3 regions of the Streptomyces sp. RLB3-17 genome follow, and region 1 is predicted to be linked to each of the others. Evidence: riboswitches for the same ligand, from Rfam matches in the RefSeq annotation. Region 1 holds a riboswitch; each other region holds the start of a gene.
The links. A riboswitch is a leader RNA that binds a small molecule or an ion and turns the genes downstream of it on or off. The one in region 1 is predicted to bind S-adenosylmethionine.

Region 1 (9,905 bases):
GGGGAAACGCGCCAGACAGTAGCCGTGCGACTACGCACCGGCCAAAAATCTCGGGGGGCGCACAACGCGGCGCCCCGCCGGAGACGCAGGTCACCGACGGGGCGTGGGGTCAGCGGGAGTTACCGCGATTCGCCCGTTCGGGCGGTATGGCGAGGGGCCTCGAAAGGATCTCGGAGGGTTCGGGGAGCCGGATCAGACCCGGACGCCGAACTGGAACGCTCCACCGATGGTGCTCATCGACTCGTAGCGCACGACGGTTCCGGTGCGCGGGGCGTGCAGCACCTGGCCGTTGCCCGCGTAGAGGCCGACGTGGTGCAGGTCGCCGAAGAAGAAGACCAGGTCGCCGACCTGCAGATCGCTCTGCGAGTAGATGCGGGTGCCGATGGTCGCCTGCGACTCCGAGGTGCGCGGGATGGAGACACCGGCCTGGGCGTACGCCCAAGAGGTGAAGCCCGAGCAGTCGAAGGAGCTGGGGCCGGAGGCGCCGTAGACGTACGGCGAGCCGATCTTGGTCTGTCCGGCGGAGAACGCGGCACCGGCGCGCCCGGACGCGGGTGTACCGGGGTCGCTGAGAACGGTGCGCTCGCTGGCGCGGGTGGCGCGGGACTGCTGCGCGTCGAGAGCCGCCTTCTCCTTGGCCGTCAGGGAGTTGAGGAGCTTCTGCGCCGCGGCGAGCTTGGTCTGGACCGTCTTCTTCTGCTTGGCCAGTTCCGTACGGGTGTCGGCGAGGTCCTTGAGCTTCGCGGAGGCTTCCTGCCGCTGCTGGGCGAGCGAACGCTGCTTCTCCTGGACCTTCTTCAGCGCCTCGACCTGCTGACTGCTCAGCTGGTCCATCGCGGACGCCTTGTCCAGGTAGTCGTTCGGGTTCGAGGAGAGGAAGAGTGCCACGGAGGGGTCGATGCCGCCGGTGCGGTACTGGGCGCTGGCCATCGTACCGAGGCCGTCGCGCAGCTTGTTGAGCTCGTCCTGCCCGCGGGCCACGTTGTCCTGCAGGGTGCTGATTTCCTTCTCCAGCTTGTCCTGCTTCTCCTTGGCCCCGTCGAGCTTCTCGGTGGCCTGCTCGGTCTCCTGGTAGAGCTGGTCGACCTTGCTCTTGACCTCGTCCTTGCTCGGCTTCTCGCTGGGCGCGGCATTGGCGGCGTTGGCGCTGAGGGCAACGGCAGCGGCTGCGGCGGTGGTGAGCACGGTCACACGGGTGCGGCTCGGCTGCTTGGGTCGACGGTGGGACGCCACGAAGGCGAGCTCCTTCTTCCTCCAGCCGCCTGCCGAGACGCCGACGGGCGGTGTCCCCCCACCGTCACTCCCAATGAGTGATCACCCGAGTGGAGGTTCGAGCCCAGACCCTAGTGACCTTCCTGTGATCAGTTCAAATCCAAACCTGAAAATTCTTAGTCACCCAGCGCATTCTTTGCACTCAACTCACGTGCAGTGATGTGGGGCTGACGCTACGTTGCGTGAAGGTTTCGCCAATTCGGTCACAACGCCTGGATGTTACGGATGGGATGTACGGGCCCTTTGGGGCGTACGGCACAGATCGCCGAGGCCTGTTTCAGCCGCGCGAAAAGCGCTTGAGAAGCACCACGGAGGCCACCGGGCGAGCGCCGGCCTTGGCGATCCCGTCGGCCACCTCACGGTCGGTGGAGACCACGATGACGGGCCGCCCGGGCGGCTCGGCGCGCACCAGCTGGCGGATCAACTCGTCCGCCGTGACGCCCGCCTTGGAGAACAGCACCCGCACCCCGCGCGGCGGCGCGAGCAGCACGGGCGCCGCCAGCTCGGCCCCGTCGAAGACACACGTCACCTCGGCCCCCGTCTGCGCGGCGAGCTGCGAGAGCTGCCCCAGCAGCCTGAGCCGCTGCTTCTCCAGCGGCATCTGCGGATAGCCGGTCTTGGTGACGTTGTAGCCGTCGACGACCAGATGCGCCTGCGGCAGCGCGAGCAGCTGGTCGAGGATCGCGGGATCATTTTCGGACAGGGCCCGGGCCGCGATGTCCTTGGGCGTCATGCGCCCCGGTTCGACCGCGTCCACGGTCTCCGCCGGCCGTACGGACACGGGCGGCAGCGCGAGCTCCCGGCGCAGCCCCTGGGTCGCCTCCAGCACGGTGTCGAGCAACAGCCGTACGCGCATGTCCTCGACGCTGCGACCCTCGCGCGCCGCCTTGCGGGTGGCCTCCAGGGCCGCCTCGGCCTCCGAGAGCCGCGCCTTGAGCCGTCGGGTCTCGCTCTCGGCGGCCGACACCTGGGCCTGCCCGTCCGCCCGCGCGGTGTCCATCTCGCCTTGCAGCTTGCGCAGCGCGGCCTCGCCCCGTTTGACGTCGCTGAGGGCGCCGCGCAACTTGCGGTGAAGCGATTCCGCTTCCCTCTTCGCGGACTCCAACTCCGTGCGCAACCGCTCGGTTTCGGCCTTGGTCTGACCACGTGCCTGCGCGAGCTCCTCGCGCAGCCGCTCCAGCTCCGCCCGGCTCTCCTCGTCCGCGCGCTCGGCGTCCGCCCGCAGGGCCTCCTCGCCCGCGGCGGTCACCAGCTTCACCCAGCCCGTGGGGCGCAGCACATAGGCCGCGGCCGCCACGTCCAGCGGATCCGCGGCCGGCGGTGGCGCGCCCGAGTCGAGGGCGCCGGCGAGCTCCGGCTGCGCCTCTCTGAGCTTCTCGGCGATACGCTGCCGGAACAGCGGATCGGTCTCCAGCGCGGCGGCCATGGCGTTGCCGGCGAACTTCGCGCGCCGATTGGGGGCGAACCGCGCATACTGCCGCAACTGGGCGGGGAGTTCGGCAACGGTCAACCCGCCGAAGCTGTCCGACACGATCTGTACGACCCGCCGGCGCACCCCGTCGGGCAGCGGACGGTCGAGCACCTCAGCGGCGCCGTCGTCCGGCTCCCCGCCTGTGGTCTCCACCATCCGTCACCCCAATGTCTGTGCGGGGCCCGCTCCCTCAGGAGCCGGCGCCCGGCCTGTCCACCAGTTCCACCTGGTCCACCGCGTTGCACCACCGGCAGCGCACCGACTCGATGGTCTCACTGACCACCTTGCGCTCCTCGACGTTCGGCTCACCGGCCAGGTCCAGGTGCACATACTCGACGACCTTGGACGAGCGGGTCACGTCGAATCGCGTGAGGTTGCCGCAGAGTGTGCAGCGCCAGCGAGTCTCGGCGGTCGGGAGGGGAACCGTCATGTGGCAGTCGCTTTCCTTCTAGTGTCCGTCCAGCGCCGGTCTCCGGCGCGTGTGGCTCGTTACCCTACGGCCTGGCGGGTACTCGACGCTCGGCCGTCCATGGCGGCGAGGCATTCTGCGCGCATCGGTGCGGTTACGTCATGCTCTGTCCCATGATCAGCACCTGGGGTACGGCGGTCGGCAGGACGATGCGCGGTCAGTCCGCGCCGGTGACGTACGGGCTGATCTTCCTGTGCTGCCTGATCTTCCTGATCGGTCCCGCCTCGGGACTCAATCCGTCGTTCGGCACCGGGGACGCGCTGGTGGTCGCCCAGCGGGCCTACTTCCGGCGCTGGGGCGTGATCCCCGCCGAGCTCTTCGACGGGACCCCGAGCGCCTGGCTCACCCCGGCCACGGCCCTGTTCATCCATGGCAGCTGGCTCCACCTCCTGGGCAACATGCTCTTCTTCTACGTCTTCGGAGCGATGACCGAGGAACGCATGGGCCACGTCCAGTTCGCCGTCTTCTACGTGGTCTGCGGCTACCTCGCTCTGCTGGGTTACGCGATCGCCAACTCCGGCTCCGAGCAGACCCTGGTCGGCGCCTCGGGGGCGATCTCCGCGGTCCTCGGAGCGTTCCTGTACCTGTTCCCCCGGGCCCGGGTGACCAGTCTCTTCCCGTTCCTCTTCTTCCTGCCGCTGCGCTTCCCCGCCTGGGTCGTGCTGCCCTTCTGGGTGACCCTGCAATGGCTGGCGGCGGGCCGCAGCCCCTCGGGCCCCGGGGTCGCCTATCTGGCCCACCTGGTGGGCTTCTCGCTGGGGTTCGTCTACGCGTGGGTGCGGTTCGGGCGGCCGACTAGAGTGAAAACCCCAGCAGCAGCCCCCGAGGGAGAAAACCAGCCGTGATCACCGCGATCGTGCTCATCAAGACCAGCGTGGACCGGATCCCCGAGATCGCCGAGTCGATCGCCGCGCTGGACAGTGTCAGCGAGGTCTTCTCCGTCACCGGTACGTACGACCTGATCGCCATGGTCCGGGTGAAGGCCCACGACGACCTGGCCGACGTCATCCCCGGCAAGATCAGCAAGATCCCCGGCGTCGAGGGGACGGACACCCACGTCGCGTTCCGCACGTACTCCCAGCACGACCTGGAGGCGGCGTTCGCCATCGGCCTCGACAGCTAGGCACAGCCGCGCGGTCCCATCGGGGATGTGGGGGCGGAGCCCCCACGCACCCCCAAGCCGGTCTCAGACCGCCGGGACGCAGCGGCCGTCCTCCGTGCGGTAGTTCCACTTCGCCCCGTCCCGCACCAGTTCCTTCACCGCGCGCACGAACCGCTCCACGTGCTCGTCGGGCGTACCGGCCCCGAAGCTGACGCGGATCGCGTTGAGGGACTTCTCCCCGGGCGCCGCCTCGGGCGCCCCGCACTCCCCCTGCGTCTGCGGATCGCTGCCGAGCAGCGTCCGCACCAGCGGGTGGGCGCAGAAGAGACCGTCGCGCACCCCGATCCCGTACTCGGCGGACAGCGCGGCCGCGAAGTGCGAGCTGTTCCAGCCCTCGACGACGAACGAGAGGACGCCGACGCGCGGGGCGTCGTCGCCGAAGAGCGACAGGACGCGGACCTCGGGCACCTCGGCCAGACCGGCGCGGACGGCCCCGATCAGCTGCTCCTCGCGGGCGACGAGCGTGTCGAAACCGGCCTCGGTCAGCGCCTTGCAGGCGGAGGCGATGGAGTAGGCGCCGATCACGTTCGGCGAACCGGCCTCGTGCCGGGCCGCGCTCTCGTGCCACTCCACGTCCACGCCGCCGTCCACCCGCCGCGTGACCTTGCGGCTGGCGCCGCCGCCCGCGAGATACGGCTCGGCCTCGCGCAGCCAGTCGGCGCGGCCCGCGAGCACGCCGGAGCCGAACGGCGCGTACAGCTTGTGCCCGGAGAAGGCGACCCAGTCGACGTCGAGGTCCCGCACGGACACCGGGTGGTGCGGGGCGAGCTGGGCGGCGTCCAGGACGATCCGGGCACCGTGCGCGTGCGCGGCGGCGGCCAGCTCGCGCACGGGCCACAGCTCGCCGGTGACGTTCGAGGCGCCGGTGACGCAGACGAGGGCCGGCCCGTGGGGGTCGCGGGCGGCGAGGGCCCGCTCCAGGGCCGCGACGGCCTCCCGCGGGGTACGGGGCGCGTTGAGGTAGGTGACCTGGGCGTCCTTCCACGGCAGCAGCGAGGCGTGGTGTTCCGTCTCGAAGACGAACACCTGGCAGCCGGCCGGGAGGGTGGCGGCGAGCAGGTTGAGGGAGTCGGTCGTGGAGCGGGTGAAGACGACCTGGTCGTCGCCCCGGCAGTCGAGGAACTCCGCGACGGTCCTGCGGGCGTTCTCGAAGAGGTCGGTGGACAGCTGGGAGAGGTACCCGGCGCCGCGGTGCACGCTGCCGTAGTACGGGGCGTACGCGGCGACGTCGTCCCACACCCGCTGGAGGGCGGGGGCGCTGGCGGCGTAGTCGAGCGCGGCGTAGGTGACCTCACCGCCGGTCACGAGCGGGACGGTGACATCTCGCCCCAGAACGGGCAGAGGGGCACAAACGGCCTGGTCGGCGGCAGTGGTGGAGACAGACATGGCGAGCTCCTGTGAGAGGCAGGCGGAATCGCTGCGCGGGCCGGGTGCACGGGGGTACGGGTGTGCGGCTGCACGGCTCGGCGCAGGGAGGAAAGGCAAAAGGGGTGTGCGGAGGCGGGGCTCTACGCCCTATCGCATTCGCTTGCTCACAGAAGGCTCCCTCGAACGACCAGGACCCCTGGGATTCTCGAGGGGTCCGCGCTTGCCGCAGACCTCGCTGCCTACGGCCTGGTCTTCACCCGGGGCACCCCGCCACGGACGGAGGGTTGCCGGACAGCCGGCCGGGGCCTGATGGCTGTCGCTCATGACCTGATACGGCATCCTGCCACAAGATCTTCCACCCGCAACCCGGCGTCCGCATACCGGGACGCCGAGTGGGAGGCAGCGCCACTACCCGGGGGCTCCGCCCCCGGACCCCCAAAAGATCGCGCAGTTCCCCGCGCCCCCTGAAGGGGCGCGGGGAACTGCGCGAACAACCCCCACCGGCCCGCAGACGAACAACCGAGCTACGACTGGCTCGCAGCCACCCAGCGTTCCAGCGTCCGCTTCGCCGCCCCAGAGTCGATAGCCTCCGCCGCCTTCGCCATCCCGGCGCGGAGCTGGTCCGCGAGCGGTGCGTCGGTCGGGGACAGGGCGACGAGGGCCGCCGCGGAGTTCAGCAGCACGGCGTCCCGTACGGGCCCCGTCTCGCCGTTGAGCAGGCGACGGGCGACGTCCGCGTTGTAGGACGCGTCGGCGCCGCGCAGGGCCTCCACGGGGACGAGTTCGAGGCCGACGTCACGCGGGTCGAACCGCTCCTCGGTGACCTTGCCGTCGCGGACGATCCAGACCCGGGACGTCGCGGTGGTGGTCAGCTCGTCCAGGCCGTCGTCGCCGCGGAAGACGAGCGAGGAGTTGCCGCGCTCGGCGAACACGCCCGCCACGATCGGCGCCATGCGCAGGTCCGCGACTCCGACGGCCTGTGCCTTCACCCGCGCCGGGTTCGTCAGCGGACCCAGCACGTTGAACGTGGTCCGGATCCCCAACTGCCCCCGCGCCGCCGCGACATGACGCAGCGCCGGGTGGAACTTCACCGCGAAGCAGAAGGTGATCCCGGCCTCCTCCGCGACCTCGGCCACCCGCTTCGTCGTCAGGTCCAGATTGACGCCGAGCTTCTCCAGGACGTCCGAGGCACCGGACGCGGAGGACGCGGCCCGGTTGCCGTGCTTGACGACTTTGGCGCCGGTCCCGGCGACGACGATCGACGACATCGTGGAGATGTTCACCGTCTTCGCGCCGTCACCGCCCGTACCGACGATGTCGACGGTGTCCCCCGGCACCTCGATCACATTGGCGTGCTCGTACATCGTCCGGACGAGACCGGAGATCTCCTCGACCGTCTCGCCCTTGGCCCGCAGCGCCACCGCGAACCCGGCGATCTGCGCGTCCGTCGCCTCGCCGCTCATGATCCGGTCCATCGCCCAGGCCGTGTCGTCCGCGCTCTGGTCGCGGCCCTCGAGCAGGCCGTTCAGCACCACGGGCCAGGAACGGCCCGCCGCGGTGTCGCCTCCAGCGGGGTTCACAGCGCTCATAAGCCGCTCCTGGGTCCGTCGTCCCGCCAAAGGGACGCCTTGTGTAGATGGGAACACCCTATCCAGGCCCGGAGACGGCAAAGAGCCCCCGTCCAGGCAATGGACGGAGGCTCTCGCCGTGGCGATCAGTGAAGACCGGTCAACCGGTCGGAGGATCAGTGGTGGCCGTGGCCGCTCGTGATCTCCTTGTACTCCTCGACCGTGGGCTTCGGGATCTGGCTGTCCTCCCCGTAGAAGCCCTCGCTGAGCTTGGAGCGCAGCCTCTCCGAGCCCTTCACCTTGCGCTCGACACCGTTCTCGTCGACCGTCGCGCCGATCACGGCGGGCTGGTACTGCTCGTGCGCGGTGAGCGTGTGCAGGGCGTCCTGGCTGAGCGGCTCGTGCACCTCGATGAACTCACCGTGCGGCAGGCGCTTGATGATGCCCGACTCGCGGCCATGCAGCACCTTGTCCTTGTCGCGGCGCTGGAGGCCGAGGCAGACCCGCTTGGTGATGACGAACACGATGACCGGCACGACGAAGAAGCCGATGCGCACGAACCAGGTGATCGAGTTGATCGACAGGTGGAAGTGCGTGGCCCAGATGTCGTTGCCGCCGCCGACGAGCAGGACGAAGTACCAGCTGATCCAGGCGGCGCCGAACGCGGTCCGGGTCGGGACGTTGCGCGGGCGGTCCAGGATGTGGTGCTCGCGCTTGTCGCCGGTGACCCAGGACTCGATGAACGGGTAGACCGCGATCGCGACCAGGACCAGCGGGAAGATCACGAGCGGGATGAACACGCCCAGCACGAGCGTGTGACCCCAGACGTTGATCTCCCAGCCCGGCATGACACGGATCAGGCCCTCGGAGAAGCCCATGTACCAGTCGGGCTGGGCGCCCGTGGACACCATGTCCGGACGGTAGGGGCCCATGGACCAGATCGGGTTGATCGAGGCGATCGCCGCGATGGCCGCGATGACACCGAAGACCAGGAAGAAGAAGCCTCCGGCCTTGGCCATGTAGACCGGCAGCAGCGGCATGCCGACGACGTTGTTGTTCGTCTTTCCGGGGCCCGCGAACTGCGTGTGCTTGTGGTAGAAGACCAGGATCAGGTGGCCGACCACCAGGCCGAGCATGATGCCCGGCAGCAGCAGGATGTGGACCGAGTAGAACCGCGCGACGAAGTCGCCGCCCGGGAACTGCCCGCCGAAGAGGAAGAACGCCAGGTACGTGCCGACGACCGGCACGGACAGGACCGCGCCCTCCATGAAGCGGACACCGGTGCCGGAGAGCAGGTCGTCCGGGAGCGAGTAACCGGTGAAGCCGGTGAACATGCCCAGGACGAACAGCAGGAAGCCGAACAGCCAGTTGACCTCACGCGGCTTGCGGAACGCACCCGTGAAGAACACACGCATCATGTGCACGAACATGCCGGCGAGGAAGATCAGCGCCGCCCAGTGGTGGATCTGCCGGACCAGCAGACCACCGCGCACCTCGAAGGAGATGTGCATGGTCGAGTTGAACGCCTCGGACATCAGCTGTCCCTGGAGGGGGACGTAGCTGCCGTGGTACGTGACCTCGTTCATCGACGGGTGGAAGAACAGCGTCAGGTACACACCCGTGAGGATGATGATGATGAAGCTGTAGAGGCAGATCTCACCCAACATGAACGACCAGTGGTCGGGGAAGATCTTGCGCATGTTGGACTTGGCCAGGGAGTAGATCCCGAGCCGTCCATCGGCCCAGTCGGCGACTTTCTCGCCGGCCGGGGCCTTCTCGCGCGAGGGGCGCGAGTCGGAGGTGGTGGTAGTGCTCATCCGCGCTCCCAGAAGGCAGGACCGACGGGCTCTTCGAAGTCGCCGAGCGCTTCGAGGTAGCCCTGTTCGTTCACACCGATGCGCAGCTGCGGCAGGGCGTGACCGGCCGGGCCGAAGATCACTCGGGCACCGTCGGAGAGGTCGAAGGTGGACTGGTGGCAGGGGCAGAGCACGTGGTGCGTCTGCTGCTCGTACAGGGAGATCGGGCAACCGACGTGGGTGCAGATCTTCGAGTACGCCACGATGCCCTCGTGCGACCAGGCGAGCTCGCGCTTGTCCTTGATGTTCTCCGGCTGGAGCCGGACGATCATCAGGGCCGCCTTGGCGATCTGGAGCTGGAAGTCCTCGTCGTGCTCCTCCAGGCCCTCGGGCTTGGCGAAGGTGAGCGAGCCGACGGCGACGTCGGAGGCGCGCAGCGGCTCGTTCGTGTTCATGTTGACGAGCAGCTTGCCCTTGGACCAGAGCGTGTGGCGCAGCTTGGTGCCGGGCAGCGGACCCAGGTCGCGCAGCAGCATGACGCCGGAGAGCGGGAACAGGGCCAGCGCGCCGAACATCGTGTTGCGGATCAGCTTGCGGCGGCCGAGCGCGGACTCCTTGGCGCCCTGCTTGAAGTCGGCCAGGACCTTGGCCTTGACCTCGGGCTCCGCCTCGATCGGGTGACGCTGGTCGGCGATCTCCACGTCGGACATCAGGGTGCGGGCCCAGTGGACCGCGCCCGCTCCGATCGCGAACAGCGCCACACCGAGGGTCATCCCCAGCGCGAAGTTCAGCGCGCTGA
Region 2 (9,905 bases), 5.8 Mb from region 1:
CAGCGCGGCCCAGGCGGCGTTGTCCAGGATGTGGGGCGTCGCCGGGCTCTGCTGCGGGGTCGGTCGGGCAACGGTGGACATGGTGGTGTCGGAACCTCCAGGAAGCGGTTCGGATGTCCAGGGAACGGATCCGGTCCTCAGGGACAGGAAACGGATCCGGTCCTCAGAGAGCGGTCAGGAGTTGCTGAGCGGCAGCCCGGGCGGATTGATCCGCGAGGTGCTGACGGCCTCGTTGGAGAGGTTCCAGGCGGCGAGCCACTTGGCGTACTGACCGTCCTTGATGAGGTGGTTGATCGCGTCGGCGACCGGCTTGGCCAGCCCGCTGTCCTTCTTCGCGGTGGCCGCGATCAGGCCCTGGAGGGTCGCGCCCGCGCCGGAGAACTTGCCCGCGTTGCGGGTCGGGTCGGGCGTCTTCGCCGTCTGGGTGATGTGGTACGAGATACCGGGGTTGGGCCCGAAGTAGGCGTCGATCTTCCCGCTGGACAGCGCCAGATAGACGCTGTTGTTGTCCTGGAAGTACTTGACGGTGAGCTTCTTGCCCTCCTTCGCGAGCTTCGCCTTCCACTCCAGGAGGATCTTCTCCTGGTTGGTTCCGGCGCCCACGGAGACGGTCCTGCCGGCCAGGTTCTCGTAGTCGCCTGCGAAGTTCCAGGTGCTCTTCTTCGGCACCTCGAAGGCGAGGTTGTCCTGCCGGTAGGAGGCGAACTCGTACTTCTTCTTGCGTTCCTCGGTGTCGGTGACGTTCGAGAAGGCGACGTCGACCTTGCCGCTGTCGATGCCGACGAACAGGTTCTCCCAGGTCGAGTTCTTCACCTCCGCCTTCAGTCCGAGGACCGCGGCGACCAGTCGGCCGAGGTCGGGTTCGGCACCGGTGAGGGTCTTCTGGTCCTGGCCGACGTACGCCAGCGGCGGGAACCCGGCGGGCAGCGCGCCGACGCCGACGACCAGCTTGCCGCTCTTGGCGACGGACTTGGGCAGCTCGGCGCTGATGGACTTGACCTCGGACACCTTCAGGTCGGTCTGCCGCGCGGCGCCGTTGGAGAGCGCGCCCACGGTGACGGTGCCGGCGGCAGCGCTGTCGGAGGTGGTGGCCGCGTCGCTCTCGCCCCCGCAGGCGGCGAGAGCGGCGGCGAGGGCGGCGACGGCGGTGGAGGCGGTGAGGCCACGGAGGAGTCTGCCGCGGAGGGTGACGGTGTGCATGGCTGTCCTTGTCCGATGCTCGTGAGTGAACCGTGTGGTGGGGAAGGCGCGGTGGGGGAAGGCGTGATGGGTGAAGGTGCGGTGGATGAAGGTGCGGTGGATGAAGGTGCGGTGAGGGCGAGGAGTTCAGAGGACCTTGCTCAGGAAGTCCCTGGTCCGCTCGTGCGTCGGGTGGTCCAACACCTCGGTGGGCGAGCCCTGTTCGACGACGCGGCCCTCGTCGAGGAAGACGATCCGGTCGGCCACCTCGCGGGCGAAGCCGATCTCGTGGGTCACGATGATGAGCGTGGTGCCGCTGGTGGCCAGGTCCTTGATGACGGCGAGTACCTCGCCGACCAGCTCGGGGTCGAGGGCGGAGGTCGGCTCGTCGAAGAGGATGACTCCGGGCCGCAGCGCGAGGGCGCGGGCGATGGCGACCCGCTGCTGCTGGCCGCCCGACAACTGCCGTGGATAGGCGTCGGCCTTGTCGGCCAGACCCACGCGGTCGAGGAGGGTGCGCGCGAGTTCCCTGGCCTCGGGCCGCTTCAGCCGTCGGGTCGCCACCGGCGCGGCCGCCACGTTGTCCAGCACCGTCAGATGCGGGAACAGGTTGAAGTTCTGGAAGACGAACCCGATCCGGCCGCGCTGGGCCAGGATCGCCCGCTCGGTCAGCTCCTTGAGCCTCCCCCGGCCTTCGGCCGGGGGGACCCCCGTCTCGCTGCGCTCGCCGTGTCGGCGTACGCCGATCAGCTCGCCGTTCAGGCTGACATGGCCGATCTCGGGCTTCTCCAGGTGGTTGATCACCCTGAGGAGGGTGGACTTGCCGGAGCCGGACGGGCCGAGGATCACGGTGACCTCTCCGGGCCGCACGGTCAACTCCACTCCGTTCAACACGCGTTGGGCGCCATACCACTTGTGCACATCGCGCACCTCGACGGCGGCCGGTCGGATCGCGAGCGTCTCGCCGGTCATATCGCCGCCTCCTTACGGGCCCGGGCCCGCAGGTCACGCAGACCGGTGCGGACCTTCTGCAACGGGGTCGGCGGGAGGGAACGCAGCGCGCCCCGCGAGTAGTACCGCTCGACATAGAACTGGACGACGGACACGACGCTCGTGAGGATCAGGTACCAGGCGGTGGCGACCAGCAGCAACGGCACGATGTCGCCGGGGTAGGTGGAGCCCATGCTCTGCACCGAGCCAAAGAGGTCGAGCAGCGAGACGTAGAAGACCAGCGAGGTGCCCTTGATCAGGCCGATCAGCTGGTTGACGTAGTTCGGGGTGATGGAGCGCAGTGCCTGCGGGAAGACGATCCTCGTGAACTGGTAGCCCTTGGGCAGACCGAGTGCGGAGGCCGCCTCGTGCTGGCCCTGGTCGACGGAGAGGATGCCGCCGCGGACCACCTCCGCCGCGTACGCCGCCTCGTTGAGGCTCAGTCCGACGACCGCGACGACCAAGTCGGTGGCAAGCCGGGACTCGTCGAAGGTGAGGAACGCGGGGCCGAAGGGGACGCCGAGGCTCAGCGTCTTGTAGAGCGCGCTGAAGTTGTAGAGGAAGAGCAGGACGACGATGAGCGGCACCGAGCGGAACAGCCAGATGTAGACCCAGCTCACCGCGCGCAGCACAGGGCTTTCGGAGAGTCGGGCCAGGGCGAGCAGGATGCCGCCGAGCAGGCCCAACACGGCGCTGTAGAGCGTCACTTCGAGGGTGATGAGCAGGCCGTCGAGGATCGTGGGACGCAGGAACCAGTACTGGAACCGGTCCCACTGGAAGAAGGGGTTGGTCGCCAGCCCGTGGACGATCTGGGCGACCACGACGAGCACGATCGCCGAGGCGATCCAGCGGCCGGGGTGGCGCAGGGGCAGCACGCGCTGTGCCGCGGCCGGGCGGGGCTCCGTCGTGCTCAACGGCACGGCGGAGCCCAGGGATTCACTCATGGAGGGCTCCAACGAATGCGGACACACCGCCGCGGCCCGTACGACGGCGGTGCGCGCGGGGACAGACGGATGTCAGGGAGTACGGAGGGAGGAGAGGCTCACCGACAGCACGCCGACAGGACGGCGGGCGAAGGAGGTCGAGCCGTGCGGACGTTCAACGCCGCGAAAGGCGGAAGCGGTCAGCCCTGACAGAGACAGCGGGCGCCGCGGGAGCTACAACACAGCGCGGCGGCGGAGCAGCCGTGGCGCCGCGAAGCGGTCGTCCCGTCAGCTGCGTACATCGCGTTCACCGTCACCATTCCGCCCCGTTGGGCCTCGAACGCACCGGGATCGATCCGGTCCGATGCGGCGTAAGTTAGGCATGGCCCCAAACGAATGTCAACGCGCACCGGCCGGAATGACCACGTGGTGAGACCGCGCATATGCCTTCTTGACGGCTCCGCGGACCGCACCGAGACTGACGGGGACGGTCACGATTGTCAGCGCCCGTCGTGCGGGTTCTCCCGTTCGACGCGGTTATCGGCCCCGGCCCGCTGACAGGCAACCCTTCCACCGCGACGGGGTGCCCCGGGTGACGACCGGGTCCCGCCGGTGCGGCGGGGCAAGCGTGGTCTCGCCTCTCGCGAGCCCCGGACACGGGAGCGATGGGAATGGCCAGGAGGAGCACGAACGGTCTGACCAGGCGCCTGCACATCGATCTGCAGCGGGTCTCCAGCGCGTACTAGTCCAGGCGGTCCGTCCGTCCTGGTCCACGCGGTCCGTCCAGCGCGTACTGGTCCCTGCGGTCCGTCCCGCGCGTACTGGTCCACACGGTCCGTCCGGTCGGGCACGTCCCACGATCCGGACCGGCCCGTACGTCAGCGCAGTCACTCCGTTCCGCCACCGCCGCCCAACGGGCCGCGGGGGCTTCGACGTTCCCTGGAGAGTCATGCCCAAGACAGTGTCGCTCGCCGCCCCTCGCCCCCACCGCATCCGCAGCCGCATCGGCGTCGGCCTGGCCGGCGGTTTCTACCCGGCGCCGCACCGTTATCAGCTGTACCTCGCCGAGGGCTGTCCGCGTTCGCTGCGCATCTCGGTCACCCTGGAGCTGCTCGGACTCCACGACTCGGTCGCCACCACGCTGCTGACGCTTCCCGCCGAGACACCCGACGCGTTCGCCGCACTGCGCGGCGCGTACGAGGCCACCTGGCACCACTACGACGGTCCGCTCACCGCGCCCGCGCTGTGCGACCGTTGGAGCGGACGGATCGTCAGCAACCACACGCCGGACATCCTGCGTGACCTCGCCGGACTGCCGGTCTGCCAGGGCGACGCCCGCCTCCCCCGGCTGAACCCACCGGCCCTCACCGCGGACATCGACGCCTTGCGCGAACTCCTCGACCGGGACGTCACCCCCACCGCGCCGCCGCTCGCGCGCACGACGGCACTCCAGTCACTGGACCGGCAACTCGCCTCGCACGTCCACGCGTTGGGCGACGAGCTGACGGCCGCGGACGTCGACCTCTGGGTGGCCCTGACCCGACTCGGCCCGACGGAGTCCCTCTCGCCGTACGGCCGGCTCCGCGACTACGTACGTCGGCTCGACGCCCACCCGGCCTTCCACGGCAAGGTGCGCTGAGCGCGTACGCCAAGGTCGCCGGGGCCGGTAGGGCCGTAGGGCCCGGGCCCCGGCGCCGGGTCGGCTCAGCCCTTGGCGCGGGAGAAGACGAGCGTGCCGGTGACGGTCGTCAGGCCGCGGATCATGCCCATCTGGTTCCAGCCCATGTCGAACTGGTCGCGGTCCACGGTGAACTCCGCGGTGAGCGTGACGGTGTCGGCGCTCGCCCCGGTCACCCGACCCGTGACGGGCTGCGGCCGGCTGATGCCGCGCACGGTCAGCTGCCCGTTGATCTCCACGGTGTCGTCCTGACCGAGGACGGCGTCACGGACGGCGAAGGTGATCGTGGGGTGGCGGTCGGCGTCGAAGAGGTCGGCGGAGCGGAGGTGCTTGTCCCGCTTGGCGTTCTTCGTGTCCAGGGACGCGACATCCAGGGTGATGGTGCCGCGGGCGGTCCCGTCGGGCTGGACCTCGCCCTCTCCGGCGACTCCGCTGAAGGTGCCCTTCACGGTGACCATGCCCCACATCGTCTTGTGCTTGATGGCGACGCTGGTACGGGCGGGGTCGAGCTGCCACAGGCCGGTTTCGACGGCGACGGTCATGAGAGTTCTCCAGACGGTTACAGGCAGTGCGCAGGGGTGCGCGACACACGGGGCGCGCGGCACACGGGGACTGTGGGGACAATGCGGTCATCCAAATTTGGATGACTCCACGCTAGCCGGTTCTTCAAATTTGGACAACCGGTAGACTGTGACACTATGGCCGACCCTTCCGCCCCCGCTGACCTGCCCGAACGCGAGCCGTCGGGCGACGGTGAGCTGCTGCCCGCCCCGCTGCGGGCCTGGATGCGTCTCCTGGCGGCGGCCGGGGCGATCGAGCAGCAACTGCGCTCCCGCGTCAAGGACACCCTCGACGTCTCGCACGACGAGTTCCTGGTGCTCTGCCTGCTGGCCGACCAGCCCGGTTCCGGCCTGCGGATGACCCAGATCGCGGAACTGCTGGGGCGCCCCAAGACGCGGCTGACCTATCAGGTGGCGTGTCTGCAACACGCGGGACTGATCACACGGCGCTCGGCGTGCGGCGACCGGCGCGGTATCGAGGTGGTCCTCACGGACAAGGCGCGTCGGCTGCTGCGCGAGTCCACGGGCCCGCTGGCCGACGCCGTCTCGCAGGCCATCGCACAGACGGCCTGCGCGCAGCGGTACGAGGCACTGCACGACCTGTTGCCACCCTCGCCGCATCCCGGTGCGGACTCCAGGGAGGTCGAGGGGGGCGATACGGCCCCCGAGGGGCCGGGGAAGTAACCCCTCAGGGGATGGACCGGCGGATCAGAACCCGGGGAAGACGCGTCGCAGGTCGTCCAGGGTGAGGGTGTCACCCTTGAGGGTCACCTCGGCCGGGGTGTGGGCGGCGGCATGGCGGCCGGTGACGAGCCGCAGCCACCACTCGGCCGGTGCGCTCAGGACGGCGTCGGGCTCGGCCGGCTCGTCGGTGAGCGCGACCGCGTCGACCAGGTCGAGCCCGAACGCGCGCCGGGGAGCGGTGGTGTGGACAGCGAGGCGAACCTGCCGCCCGCCGAGGGCCTCGACCTTTCCGAGGAAGCCGATGAGCAGTCCGGACTGGTCGAGGAGCGGCTCGACCGCGGCGGGCGCCAGAACCGCCGTACGGTCGAAGGCCACCTCCACGTCCCAGGTGTGGTGGGTGAACTCGCCGAGCCGCAGACCCGCCACCGTCGCGACGTCCACGGGCGCGGGCAGGAAGCCGAGGTCGACCCGGAGTTCGGCACGGGCCCGCGGGTCGAGAGCCTCGTACCCGCGCACCAGCGCCTCGTTGGCGGTCACAAAGCCCTCGGCGCGCTCGACCGGGGACATCGCGTCCCAGCGCGACCACACCGACTTGTTGAAGTCGCCGTCCTTGGGCCCGGTGCCGTTCAGCGCACCCTCCAGAGAGGCGAGGCCGATCTCCGCGCCGCTGCCCAGGTGGCTGAGGACCTGGGACACGTCCCACTCCGACGCCCCGGACGGCCGGGTGAGGTCGGCGGTGGCGAGCCCGTGCACCACGGCGGTCAGGTAGTCGTGTCCGCCGCGCAGGGCGTCGATGGTCTGGTCGGCACGGTCGTTCATGTCTCAACTCCGTTGGGGTGAAGGCGGTTTGTGTCGGTACGGAGGGTTCAATGGTTCACACCGCGGTCTGGAAGGACCGCTTGGAGAAGCCCATCATGAAACCCTCGACGGTGGTGCGCACCGCCCGGTCGGCCCTCGGGGCGGCGCCCAGCGTGACGAACAGCGGGATGTAGTGGTCGACCGTCGGATGGGGTACGGCATTCCTGGCGCGCTGGTCCGGAAGGCCGCGAGTTCGTCGACGTCGCCGCGGGCGAGCGCGTCGGCGACCCAGGTGTCGAAGTCCGAGGACCAGCGCGGCACTTCGCCCTTCGTCAGCATCTCGCGGGTGAGGTGGGGCAGCCCGTGCGTCATGAACCCCGAGCCGATCACGAGGACGCCCTCCTCCCGCAACGGGCCGAGCCGGGCGCCGAGTTCGAGGAGCCGGCCGGGGTCGTGGGTGGGCAGGCTGAGCTGGAGCACCGGGATGTCACCCAAGGGGTACATGGCCATCAGCGGCACCCAGGCTCCGTGGTCGAGGCCGCGGGAGGGGTGCTGGTACAGCGACTCGCCGTCCGGCATGGCCCCGGCCACGCGGTGCGCGAGGGAGTTCGCGTCGGGGGTGTCGTACGTCATCGTGTAATAGCGCGGGTGGAAGCCGCCGAAGTCGTAGACGAGCGGGGTGTGCGCCGCCGGGGCGGACAGGCACAGCGGTGCCGCCTCCCAGTGTGCGGAGACGATCAGGACGCTCTTGGGCTTCGGCAGGGACTGGGCCCACTCGAACAGTTCCCGCAGCCATGGTCCGTCGTCGAACAGCGGGGGCGCGCCGTGGCTCAGGTACAGCGCGGGAAGCGGTCCGTCCTCGGGCGTCCACGCACGCTGGGACCGGGCTCGCGGCAGCGCGTCGATCAGGAACCGGTCGTACGCTCCGGCGGGCACCTCGGGGTCAAGGAGGGAATTCATGCCGGTCCTTACGTGGGTGAGGGCGCTCCGGCTTGCGGGTCGAGGGCTATTAACTTGAACATTCAACTTTGACCCTAGGTCATCCCACTTGAGACGTCAACCAAACGGCCGCGGACGGTGACGCCGGAGGTCCGAAGAAGGGCGCCGTACGCGATCGGACGTGGTCCGATCTCCGTATGCGGGATCGGACGCCGGTTGGACGCGGTGGCCGACGGGCTTCACTAGGGTCGGCCGGAGTCCACGGTCTGGTGCAGCTCAGCGGTGGACCGTCCGGAGTTCGGGCTGCCCGCCGAAGGAGTCCACCGCGTGTCGCACCCTCCCTCCGTTCCCTCGCCCCACGACCGGATCACCGGCCCCCACCCCGCCCGGCACACCGCGTTGCTCCTGCTGCGCGGGTACGCCGACGAGGACGCGCGGACCGTCGCCTCGGCCCTGGACACCCTGGACGAGTCCGCCCTCGACGACACGTACACCTATCTCTGTGCCGTCATGGACGTCACCCTGCGCCTCACCCTGACCGCCCAGCCCGCGGCCCGTGACGTGGGCCGGGCCGCCGAACATGCGGCCACGGCGGCTCCCCCGCACTACGAGTTCGCCTTCGGGCAGGCGGTCCGGGCCTGGGCAGCGGGCGACACGGAGACCCTGACCCGCGCCGCCGACGCGGACCTCCCGGGGGCCGTGCATCTGCTGGCCGTGTTGACTTCTCCCCCTCCTGAAGGAGGGGGATTCTTACGGCTCGCGCCGTGAGGGTTTCTGCTTCGTTGCCGACTGCCTGTCCGGAGTACTCCGTTGAGGTCTTACGCCAGCTCCACAGACTGTCACCGCCAGCCCGGCGGCCAGAAGGTTGTGCGCCGCGTTCACGTCGCGGTCGTGGGTCATGCCGCAGTCGCACGTCCAGGTGCGGACGTTCAGCGGCATCCTGTCCTGCAGGGTGCCGCAGGCGGAGCACAGCTTGGAGGAGGGGAACCACCGGTCCACGGCGATCACCTCGCGCCCGTACCACTGGGCTTTGTATTCCAGCATGCTCCGGAACTCGCTCCAAGCCGCGTCGCTGATGGCGCGGGCGAGCCGGTGGTTTTTGACCATGTTGCGCACGGTCAGGTCCTCGATCACGATCGTTTGGTTTTCACGAACGAGCCGAGTGGTGATCTTGTGCAGCGTGTCGCGGCGCCGGTCAGCGATCCGCGCGTGGATCTTCGCGACCTTCAGCCGGGCCCTGGCCCGGTTCGCCGAGCCCTTCTCCTTCTTCGCCAGACGACGCTGCTCCCTGGCCAGAGCGGCACGGTCCCGGCGCTCGTGCCGGGGGTTGGCGATCTTCTCCCCGGTCGAGAGGGTCAGAAGATGGTCCAGCCCGGCGTCGATGCCGACCGCGTTCCCGTTCTCGGGGAGCGGCTTGACGCCGGGGTCGTCGCACAGCAGGGAGACGAACCAGCGCCCCGCCGCATCCTGGGACACGGTCACCGTGGACGGGTTCACACCCTCGGGGAGCGGCCTGGACCACTCTATGCGCAAAGGCTCGCTCATCTTCGCGAGCCGCAGCTCACCGTCCCGGAAACGGAACGCGCTGGTGGTGTACTCGGCGGACTTCCTGGACTTCTTCCGCGACTTGAAACGCGGGTACTTCGCCCGCTTGCCGAAGAAATGGGTGAACGCCGTCTGCAAATGCCGCAGAGCCTGCTGGAGAGGGACCGAGGACACCTCGTTCAGGTAGGCCAGCTCCTCGGTCTTCTTCCACGCCGTCAGCATCGCCCATGTCTGGTGGTAGTTGACCCGCTCCTGACGCGTCCACGCCTCGGTGCGGGCGGCGAGCGCCATGTTGTAGACCTTCCGCACGCACCCGAACGTGCGCGACAGCTCGGCTGCCTGCGCATCCGTCGGATAGAAGCGGTACCGATACGCCCGCTTCACGTGAGTGGTCACAGCTCACAAACTATCGCATCGACTTGTGACTATCTGCGGGTAGTTGGCCGCGAACGACGATCCGCCCTGGCGGCGAATCGTCTTTCCCTGCCCTGCTCCGCAGGAGTCCGTTTCCTCTCCACCCTGAAGGTCGGAGTATCCACGGAGGGATCAGATGACCGTGACCCAGGGCGTCTCCGTGCTCGACCACGACGGCCTGAACGCCCTGCCCAA
Region 3 (9,905 bases), 1.8 Mb from region 1:
AGCCCAACGGCAGCGCCCCGAAGTCGTGGTGCTCCCAGAGGCGGCGCGAGGTCTCGTGCGGGTACGGGGTGACCGCGGAGTCCGTGTCGAAGACCTGGATCGGCCGCCGCTCGGTGTCGTACGGGGGCCAGCCCGGGTCTCCGGTCGTGGCAAACGCCGTCCAGGCCGTGCGGAAGCGGGACGACAGGGCCTCGGCCTCCGGGGACGACCCGACCCCGGCGAACAGCATCAGGCCGAGGTCGGCGGCGAAGGTTCCGAACAGCAGCGGTATGTCGAGGCCGTGGCAGGCACCCAGCGCGCCTCCGTAGGCGGGCGCGGGCCAGGCCAGCTCGTAGACGTGCGCGCGGCCACCGCCCGCGATCTGCGCCTCGGCCAAGCGCAACGAGGGCATACGGAACAGCGCGTCGGAGTGCACCCACTCGTAGAGCTCCTCGGGAGAGGCGTCGGGGAAGGCGGCGCGGTAGGCCCGCTCGCCGTCAGCCCCTGAGCCCGGCCCCGGTCCGAAGGTGCGCAGTGCAGCCGTCGCCTGCGCGTCCGTGATCGTCCCGAGTTGGCCGCCCAGCGCGGCGAACAGCCGGTACTCGTTCCGTGTGTGCCCGACGACCAGTTCCACGTCCCGTGCCGAGCCGGCCGCCAGCGCCTGCCAGGGGGCGGTCGGCAGCACCTCTCCGTCGACGACGGGCGAGAAGGCGGTCAGCGTGTGGGCGACCATGCCCCATCTGTCCTCGAACTCCCGCATCCTGGGCCCCAACGCCTCGCCCACGGCGGTCAGTCGGCGGGGATCCACCGAGGACAGGTCGGCGGCCGTCGGGCGCAGGCCCGCCTCTGCGGCGATGGCGGCGGCGATGTCGCGGGCGAGGTCCTCGGAGAAGAAGGGGCCGGGCACGCTCTGCGCGATCGCCCGACCGAACAGCCCGGCCGCGCCGGGCATGGCCAGCAGCGAGGCGACGGACCCGGCGCCCGCGGACTCGCCGAAGACGGTGACCCGGCCGGGGTCGCCGCCGAAGGCCGCGATGTTCTCCCGCACCCATTCCAGGGCCGCGACCTGGTCGAGCAGCCCCCGGTTGGCGGGGGCTCCGTCGATCCGGGCGAAACCCTCCACGCCGAGGCGGTAGTTGAGGGTGACGACGACCAGGTCGCCGTCGCGGGCGATGCGGCGGGCGTCGTATCCGGGGCTGCCGGAGTGGCCGAGCTTGTAGGCGCCGCCGTAGATCCAGACCATCACCGGACGGCGGGCGGCCGGGTCCGGGTCGGGCGTCCAGACGTTCACGGTCAGCCAGTCGTCGCCCATCGGGGCGTCGATCACCCCGGTACGGCCCTGGAATCCCGACTCCTGCGGGGGCGGCGGCCCGAAGGCGAACGCGTCGCGGGTGCCGCCCCAGGCGGCCACCGGACGCGGGGCGGCGAACCGCGCTTCCCCCACCGGCGGTTCGGCGAACGGAATGCCCCGGAAGACCGTCAGCCCGTCCTCCCGGCGACCACGCACCGCACCGGCGTGGGTACGCACCACGCTCGCTCCTGCTGACGTCACGACGGCTCCCTGGGTACGGGCGGAACGGAACGGGCCCTTGGGGGAACAGCGTGCTACGAAACAGCCAGGCGATCACCCCCCGGGGATGGGGAGGGTGATCGCCTGGCTGCGATTTCGGACAGGTCGGGTCACATCCGGTCCGATCCGGTCGGGCCGGGTCCGGACGAGGTCAGGTCCCGCCCGGTCGACCCGAGGTTCAGCTGAGCGAGCTCAGCGCCTTCGGGTCGTACGACCCCAGCTCCTCGAGCCGTCCGTCCAGGACCTTCGCCGCCCACTCCGGGTCCTGGAGGAGGGCGCGGCCCACGGCGACGAGGTCGAACTCGTCGCGCTCCAGGCGGTCGAGGAGGTTGTCGAGGGAGGCCACCTTGGAGCTCTCGCCCATGAAGGCCTTGATGAAGTCGCCGTCGAGGCCGACCGAGCCGACGGTGATGGTGGGCTTGCCCGTGAGCTTCTTGGTCCAGCCCGCGAGGTTCAGGTCGGAGCCGTCGAACTCGGGGAGCCAGTAGCGGCGGGTGGAGGCGTGGAAGGCGTCGACGCCGGCGGCGGCGAGCGGGGTCAGGATGGCCTCCAGCTCCTCCGGGGTCTCGGCGAGCCGGGCGTCGTAGTTGTCCGACTTCCACTGCGAGTAGCGGAAGAGGACGGGGAAGTCGGCCGAGACCGAGTCACGGACCGCGGCGACGATCTCCGCCGCGAACTTCGTACGGGCGACGGGGTCACCGCCGTAGGCGTCCGTACGCCTGTTGGTGCCCGCCCACAGGAACTGGTCGAGCAGATAGCCGTGCGCGCCGTGCAGTTCGACGCCGTCGAAGCCGATGCGCTCGGCGGTGGCGGCGGCCTCGGCGAACGCCGCGATGACCTCGTCCAGGTCGGTCTGGGTCATGGCCTTGCCGGTGCCCTCGGTGCCGTCGAGACGGATGCCGGAGGGGCCGACCGCGGGGGCGTCGGCGTACGGCGGCTTCCCCGCCTTGCGCACCATGCCGATGTGCCACAGCTGCGGAACGATCGTGCCGCCCGCCGCGTGCACCGCGTCGGCGACCTTCGTCCAGCCCGCGAGCTGCTCCGCGCCGTGGAAGCGCGGGACGCGGTCGCTCTCGCCCGCCGAGTCGTGGCCGACGTACGTGCCCTCGGTGACGATGAGGCCCACGCCCGCGGCGGCGCGGCGGGCGTAGTACCCGGCCACGTCCTCACCGGGGACGCCGCCCGGGGAGAACTGCCGGGTCATCGGTGCCATCGCGATCCGGTTCGGGACGGTCAGGCCGTTCAGCGAGACAGGGCGGGAGAGGATCTCGGCCGCGCGGGAGGCGGGGGCAGTCGTAGACACGTGTGGGGGCTCCTCGGGTACCGGATGGTATGTGCGTATGCATCGATGGTGCGTCAACCACAACTCTCCGGCCGTTCATGTCATTCCGGCCGCCCGGCATCCCGCCCTGTGACCCCGGACACGCCCGAGGGCGGTACCCCCTGTTTCCAGGGAGTACCGCCCTCGGCAGGAAAACCGATCCTCGGAAGGATCAGAAGTCCATGTCACCGCCCGGCATGCCGCCCGGAGCGGCCGCGGAGGCCTTCTCCGGCTTGTCGGCGATGACGGCCTCGGTGGTCAGGAACAGCGCGGCGATGGAAGCGGCGTTCTGCAGGGCAGAGCGCGTCACCTTCGCCGGGTCGATGATGCCTTCGGCGATCATGTCGACGTACTCACCGGTCGCGGCGTTCAGGCCGTGGCCGACGGGCAGGTTGCGCACCTTCTCGACGATGACGCCACCCTCGAGACCACCGTTGACGGCGATCTGCTTGAGCGGGGCCTCCAGGGCGAGCCGCACGGCGTTGGCGCCGGTCGCCTCGTCACCCGAGAGCTCGAGCTTCTCGAAGACCGAGGAGGCCTGGATGAGGGCCACGCCACCACCGGCGACGATGCCCTCCTCGACGGCCGCCTTCGCGTTGCGAACGGCGTCCTCGATGCGGTGCTTGCGCTCCTTGAGCTCGACCTCGGTGGCGGCACCGGCCTTGATGACGGCCACGCCGCCGGCCAGCTTCGCCAGGCGCTCCTGGAGCTTCTCGCGGTCGTAGTCCGAGTCGGAGTTCTCGATCTCGGCACGGATCTGGTTGACCCGGCCCTGGACCTGGTCGGCGGAGCCGGAGCCGTCCACGATCGTGGTCTCGTCCTTGGTGATGACGACCTTGCGGGCACGGCCCAGCAGGTCCAGACCCGCGTTCTCCAGCTTGAGGCCGACCTCCTCGGAGATGACCTCGCCGCCCGTGAGGATGGCGATGTCGCCGAGCATGGCCTTGCGGCGGTCACCGAAGCCCGGAGCCTTGACGGCGACGGACTTGAAGGTGCCACGGATCTTGTTGACGACCAGGGTCGACAGGGCCTCGCCCTCGACGTCCTCGGCGATGATCAGCAGCGGCTTGCCGGACTGCATGACCTTCTCGAGGAGCGGCAGCAGGTCCTTGACGTTGCTGATCTTCGAGTTGGCGATCAGGATGTACGGGTCGTCGAGGACGGCCTCCATACGCTCCATGTCGGTGGCGAAGTACGCCGAGATGTAGCCCTTGTCGAAGCGCATACCCTCGGTGAGCTCAAGCTCCAGACCGAAGGTCTGGGACTCCTCGACGGTGATGACGCCTTCCTTGCCGACCTTGTCCATCGCCTCGGCGATGAGCTCGCCGATCTGGGTGTCGGCGGCGGAGATGGAGGCCGTGGAAGCGATCTGCTCCTTGGTCTCGACATCCTTGGCCTGCTCAAGGAGGGCACCGGAGACGGCCTCGACGGCCTTCTCGATACCACGCTTGAGAGCCATCGGGTTGGCGCCGGCGGCTACGTTGCGCAGGCCCTCGCGGACGAGCGCCTGGGCGAGAACGGTCGCCGTGGTCGTACCGTCACCGGCGACGTCGTCCGTCTTCTTGGCGACTTCCTTGACCAGCTCGGCGCCGATCTTCTCGTACGGGTCCTCGAGCTCGATCTCCTTGGCGATGGAAACACCATCGTTGGTGATCGTGGGGGCGCCCCACTTCTTCTCGAGGACGACGTTGCGGCCCTTGGGGCCAAGGGTGACCTTGACGGCGTCGGCGAGCTGGTTCATCCCGCGCTCGAGACCGCGCCGTGCCTCCTCGTCGAACGCGATGATCTTGGCCATGTGAAGTGGTCCTCCCGGACTGGGGTGGATTGCTCCGGACCGCGCTGGCGCCCGCGACGGACGGCCTGCCTGCCCCGTGGTTCCTTGCACCACCTGGCCTGCGGGCCTCACCGACCCGGTCCTTCGTTATCACTCTCACCTTCAGAGTGCTAACGCCAATGATTAGCACTCGCCCCTGCCGAGTGCAAGCGCCTTCCCTTGATCCGCAGGTGAGAAGGGGCGCGCAACCCGCGCGTCGCGCCGGTGCGCGAGCGGGCCCACGACTGTGCGCGGACAGACCGAGGGGCTCGTACCCCATGGGATACGAGCCCCTCGTCACGTCGAACAGTCAGTCGGCGCGTGCTTCAGCTGGTCGCGAGTCGGACCATGTCCGCCTGCGGCCCTTTCTGGCCCTGCGAGATCTCGAAATCGACCCGCTGACCCTCTTCCAGGGTGCGGTAGCCGTCCATCTGAATCGCGCTGTAGTGGACGAAAACATCCGCACCACCGTCGACCGCGATGAAGCCGTACCCCTTCTCCGCGTTGAACCACTTGACGGTGCCCTGAGCCATGCCTAACTCCCCTATTACTGGCCCTTGCACAGGACCGCACTTCGCGGACCCGGGTCAGACCTCACCCCCCAACGGTTGGGGGTGTGCGCCGGAACGCGTCGACCGCGGCTGAATGTATCTGTCCAACTGCCGTCTGCAACAGGTCAATCGGACGAGAATTCCGGGCACGACTGATCGGAAATATAGGGAGAATTTGCGAAGATTCAGGGCAAGTCGGGCCCCATAAAAGCCATATAAGGCTCAAAAGCACGGGACACTTTGGCTACTTCTTGCCGGACTTCGGGCGCGAACTCATATGCGCCCGGCATGCAAAGTGGAGCGGGTTCCCCAACTGTACCGCGCTCAACCATGCAGAATTGCCCCCTCCGCTTCTCTCACGGAGGGGGCAATTCGATGAACTCTCGGTAATTGGCATTACCAAGGGTAACTATCTCACCCTGGGTAACGGCTCGCGAGGCGGTCAGCCGCCGGCGACGGCGGGGATGATCGAGACGCCCGCGCCGTCCGGCGTCGCCGTCTCCAGACCCTGCTCGAAACGGACGTCGTCGTCGTTCACGTAGACGTTGACGAACCGGCGCAGCTTGCCCTGGTCGTCCAGGACGCGCGCGGCGATACCCGTGTGGTTCTTCTCCAGATCCGCGATGACCTCACCGAGGGTCCCACCCTCGGCCGTCACCTCGGCCCGACCACCGGTGTAGGTGCGCAGGATGGTGGGGATGCGGACGTTGACGCTCATATCGGTGAGACCTCCCGGTCGGATTCTTGGCCTACGGCTGGGGAGCGCCCCGTAGGGGCGCGGGGAACTGCGCGACCGGCCCGCACCGGCCCGCAGCGGAGAAACAACCCTCCGAGCCAGGCCCTAAGCGAGCCCGGCCTCTCGGAAAGAGTCCAGGTTGGGACGAATGGTCGCCGTCAACCCCGTACCGGCCACCGCATCCAGCGTCTTCAGACCATCGCCGGTGTTCAGGACGACGGTGGTCAGCGTCGGGTCCAGCAGCCCGTTCTCGATCAGCTTCTTCGTCACGCCCACCGTCACACCACCGGCGGTCTCCGCGAAGATCCCCTCAGTACGGGCGAGCAACTTGATCGCGTCGACGACCTGCTCGTCGTTCACGTCCTCCACGGCCCCACCCGTGCGCCGCGCGATGTCCAGCACGTACGGCCCGTCGGCCGGGTTGCCGATGGCGAGCGACTTGGCGATGGTGTTCGGCTTCTGGGGCCGTACGACGTCGTGGCCCGCCTTGTAGGCGACGGACACCGGCGAGCAGCCCTCGGCCTGGGCACCGAAGATCTTGTACGGCTTGTCCTCGACCAGTCCGAGCTTGATCAGCTCCTGAAGACCCTTGTCGATCTTCGTGAGCTGGGAGCCGGAGGCGATGGGGATCACCAGCTGGTCGGGGAGCTTCCACCCCAGCTGCTCGCAGATCTCGTACGCGAGGGTCTTGGAGCCCTCCGCGTAGTACGGCCGCAGGTTGACGTTGACGAAGCCCCAGCCCTCGCCCGCCGGGTCGCCGATCAGCTCGGAGCAGAAGCGGTTCACGTCGTCGTAGTTGCCCTCGATGCCGACGAGCTCGCCGCCGTAGATCGCGGCCATGACGACCTTGCCCTGCTCCAGGTCGTGCGGGATGAACACGCAGGAGCGGAAGCCGGCACGGGCGGCGGCGGCGCCCACGGCGCCGGCGAGGTTGCCGGTGGAGGAGCAGGAAAGGGTCGTGAAGTCGAACGCGCGGGCGGCCTCGATGGCCTGGGCGACGACGCGGTCCTTGAAGGAGTGCGTCGGGTTGCCGGAGTCGTCCTTGACGAAGAGCTTGCCGGCCTCGACGCCCAGCTCGCGGGCGAGGTTGTCGGCCTTGACGAGCTTGGTCCAGCCGGGGTTGATGTTCGGCTTGTCGGCGACGTCGGCCGGGACGGGCAGGAGCGGCGCGTAGCGCCAGATGTTCGCGGGGCCGGCTTCGATGCGTGCCCGGAGCTCTTCGGTCTCGTAGGCCGAGAAGTCGTACGCGATCTCCAGCGGGCCGAAACACTCCTCGCAGGCGAAGACCGGGCCGAGCGGCACGCGGTGCCCGCACTCGCGGCAGGAAAGCGCGGCGGCGGGTCCGAGATCCACACCGACTACGGTGGTGGTGTCGCCCGCGACAGGGTTCGTGGTGCTTGCAACGGTCGAACTTGCAACAGTCTGCGCAGCCATGGAGGCGAGGCCCTTTCTCCTCATCTTCCTCACGACGCACTTCGCCGTGAGACGGATTTGGCACCTTCCCTAGCCGGGAGCCTCGCCACATCAACGTGACAGGACCAGCTGGAGGGTTGCCGGGGCTTCATCGGGCCGTATCCCTCTGCCCCTCTGGATGAGCGGTATTCGGTTGTGTCGTGCGGGTGGTGCGGTGGTCCGCAAATGATCTACGACATGCGATGGTCATCCGCGTTGTTCAAGACTGTAACCGAAGGCCAGGACAGTTGAGATAGTCGTCCGAACCGCGAGATGGATCACACCGTGAGACAGCGGGTGATCAGACAGTGAGGAGCCGCAGACTGTGCTGAAGGAAACTGAGCGCTGGCTGAGCAATCGCTCCTGGTCCGTGACCGATCGCCCGCTCCACAGACTCATGTCCGCCAAACGGGCCACGGGCTCCTCGGTGAGCGTCGTCCTGCCCGCGCTGAACGAGGAGGAGACGGTCGGCGAGATCGTCGCCATCATCCGCCACGACCTGATGCAGCAGGTGCCCCTCGTCGACGAGATCGTCGTCGTCGACTCGGGCTCGACCGACCGCACCTCGCAGGTGGCCGCCGCGGCGGGCGCGCGCGTGGTGCACCGGGACGAGATCCTGCCGCGCATCCCGACCGTGCCCGGCAAGGGCGAGGTGCTGTGGCGTTCCCTCCTCGTGACGAGCGGGGACATCGTCTGTTTCATCGACGCGGACCTGAAGGAGTTCTCCTCGGACTTCGTCTCCGGGATCGTGGGGCCGCTGCTCACCGAGCCCGGCGTGGACCTCGTCAAGGCGATGTACGACCGTCCGCTCGGCGGTACGGCGGGGCAGGGCGGCCGGGTCACCGAACTCATGGCCCGCCCCCTCCTCAACATGCACTGGCCGCAGCTGGCCGGCTTCGTGCAGCCGCTCGGCGGGGAGTACGCGGCCCGCCGCTCGCTGCTCGAACAGCTCCCCTTCCCCGTCGGGTACGGGGTCGAGCTGGGCATGCTGGTCGACGCCCTGCACCTGGTGGGCCTGGACGCGCTCGCCCAGGTCGACGTGGGCGTGCGCAAGCACCGCCACCAGGACGGGCAGGCGCTGGGCCGGATGTCCGCCGCGATCTACCGCACGGCCCAGCTCCGGCTGGCCCGCGGCCACCTGATCCGCCCGGCCCTCACCCAGTTCGAACGGGGCGGGGACGGTTTCGAGCCGCGCACGTACTCGGTGGACACGGAGGAACGTCCGCCGATGGTCGAAATCTCCGAGTACCAGAAACGAAGGGCGGCGTAGCGGCGCCCCCGCAAGGGGCGCGGGGAACTGCGGCTCAGCCCCCATCGGCCGGAAGATCACATACGACCCCTCATATGGCCAACGGGAACGTTTGAGCGTTTCCATGCGGGGCTAAGTTTCGAGGCATGGCTTCAACGCAAGGCGCCCACAACATCCTCGTCGCCTCCAACCGCGGCCCGGTCACCTACGAGGTCCAGGAGGACGGCTCGCTGCGCGCCAGGCGCGGTGGCGGCGGGCTGGTCTCGGGCCTCTCCGCGATCGGGCCGGACGCGGGGGCCCTGTGGGTGTGCTCGGCGCTCGGCGACGGCGACCGCGAGGCGGTCCGGCGCGGGATCGCCGAGGACGGCGTACGGATGCTGGACATCGACGCCGACGTGCACGCGGACGCCTACAACGGCATCGCGAACTCCGTGCTGTGGTTCGTCCACCACATGCTGTACCAGACCCCGCTGGAGCCGGTCTTCGACGCGGAGTTCCGGCGCCAGTGGGCGTCGTACGAGGCGTACAACCGCGCGTTCGCCGAAGCACTGGCCGCGGAGGCGGCGCGGGGCGCGGTGGTGATCGTCCAGGACTACCACCTGACCCTCGTCCCCGGGATGCTCCGCGAGCGCCGTCCCGACCTGCGGATCGGCCACTTCTCGCACACCCCCTGGGCGCCGGTCGACTACTTCCGGATGCTGCCCGACGACATCGCCGAACAGGTGCTGCGCGGCATGCTCGGCGCGGACCGGCTCGGCTTCCTCACCCAGCGCTGGGCGGACGCGTTCACCGCCTGCTGCGACGCGCTCGTCGGCGGGCTCGGCGACACCCGGATCGGCGTGCACGGGCTCGGCGCGGACGCGGACTTCCTGCGCAGGCGCTCGCACGAGGCGGACGTCGCGGACCGCATGGCCGCGCTGCGCGAGCAGATCGGCGAGGGCCGCAGGACGATCGTGCGGGTCGACCGGACCGAGCTGTCGAAGAACATCGTGCGGGGCCTGCTGGCGTACCGGCAGCTGCTGGAGGACCACCCGGAGTGGCGCGAGCGCGTCGTCCACGTGGCCTTCGCCTACCCCTCCCGCCAGGACCTGGCCGTCTACCGCGACTACACGGCCGAGGTCCAGCGGGTGGCGACCGAGATCAACTCCCAGTACGGGACACCGGGCTGGACCCCGGTCGTCCTCCACGTCAAGGACGACTTCGCCCGCTCCCTGGCCGCGTACCGGCTCGCCGA

Region 2: another riboswitch for S-adenosylmethionine. It lies ahead of FNV62_RS58140 (putative leader peptide); the one in region 1 lies ahead of FNV62_RS16670 (aminotransferase class V-fold PLP-dependent enzyme).
Region 3: another riboswitch for S-adenosylmethionine. It lies ahead of thrC (threonine synthase); the one in region 1 lies ahead of FNV62_RS16670 (aminotransferase class V-fold PLP-dependent enzyme).

Annotation. Positions count from the first base shown of each region.
Region 1 is NZ_CP041610.2:3,590,086-3,599,990, forward strand. It holds gene FNV62_RS16645 (NlpC/P60 family protein) at 193-1,233, opposite strand; gene FNV62_RS16650 (NYN domain-containing protein) at 1,550-2,899, opposite strand; gene FNV62_RS16655 (hypothetical protein) at 2,934-3,173, opposite strand; gene FNV62_RS16660 (rhomboid family intramembrane serine protease) at 3,326-4,057, shown strand; gene FNV62_RS16665 (Lrp/AsnC family transcriptional regulator) at 4,054-4,335, shown strand; gene FNV62_RS16670 (aminotransferase class V-fold PLP-dependent enzyme) at 4,399-5,760, opposite strand; SAM riboswitch class IV at 5,954-6,070, opposite strand; gene trpD (anthranilate phosphoribosyltransferase) at 6,267-7,331, opposite strand; gene FNV62_RS16680 (cytochrome b) at 7,487-9,127, opposite strand; gene FNV62_RS16685 (ubiquinol-cytochrome c reductase iron-sulfur subunit) at 9,124-9,905, opposite strand, start outside.
Region 2 is NZ_CP041610.2:9,354,930-9,364,834, reverse strand. It holds gene FNV62_RS42030 (GNAT family N-acetyltransferase) at 1-81, opposite strand, end outside; gene FNV62_RS42025 (ABC transporter substrate-binding protein) at 175-1,200, opposite strand; gene FNV62_RS42020 (amino acid ABC transporter ATP-binding protein) at 1,327-2,151, opposite strand; gene FNV62_RS42015 (amino acid ABC transporter permease) at 2,148-3,113, opposite strand; SAM riboswitch class IV at 3,582-3,727, shown strand; gene FNV62_RS58140 (putative leader peptide) at 3,758-3,838, shown strand; gene FNV62_RS42010 (glutathione S-transferase C-terminal domain-containing protein) at 4,042-4,731, shown strand; gene FNV62_RS42005 (YceI family protein) at 4,797-5,312, opposite strand; gene FNV62_RS42000 (MarR family winged helix-turn-helix transcriptional regulator) at 5,469-6,014, shown strand; gene FNV62_RS41995 (maleylpyruvate isomerase family mycothiol-dependent enzyme) at 6,039-6,833, opposite strand; partial or broken gene FNV62_RS41990 (dioxygenase) at 6,889-7,772, opposite strand; gene FNV62_RS41985 (hypothetical protein) at 8,079-8,519, shown strand; gene FNV62_RS41980 (RNA-guided endonuclease InsQ/TnpB family protein) at 8,502-9,692, opposite strand.
Region 3 is NZ_CP041610.2:5,364,803-5,374,707, forward strand. It holds gene FNV62_RS24320 (carboxylesterase/lipase family protein) at 1-1,531, opposite strand, end outside; gene FNV62_RS24325 (NADH:flavin oxidoreductase) at 1,728-2,852, opposite strand; gene groL (chaperonin GroEL) at 3,043-4,665, opposite strand; gene FNV62_RS24335 (cold-shock protein) at 5,010-5,216, opposite strand; gene FNV62_RS24340 (MoaD/ThiS family protein) at 5,677-5,952, opposite strand; gene thrC (threonine synthase) at 6,076-7,404, opposite strand; SAM riboswitch class I at 7,422-7,568, opposite strand; gene FNV62_RS24350 (glucosyl-3-phosphoglycerate synthase) at 7,748-8,692, shown strand; gene FNV62_RS24355 (alpha,alpha-trehalose-phosphate synthase (UDP-forming)) at 8,818-9,905, shown strand, end outside.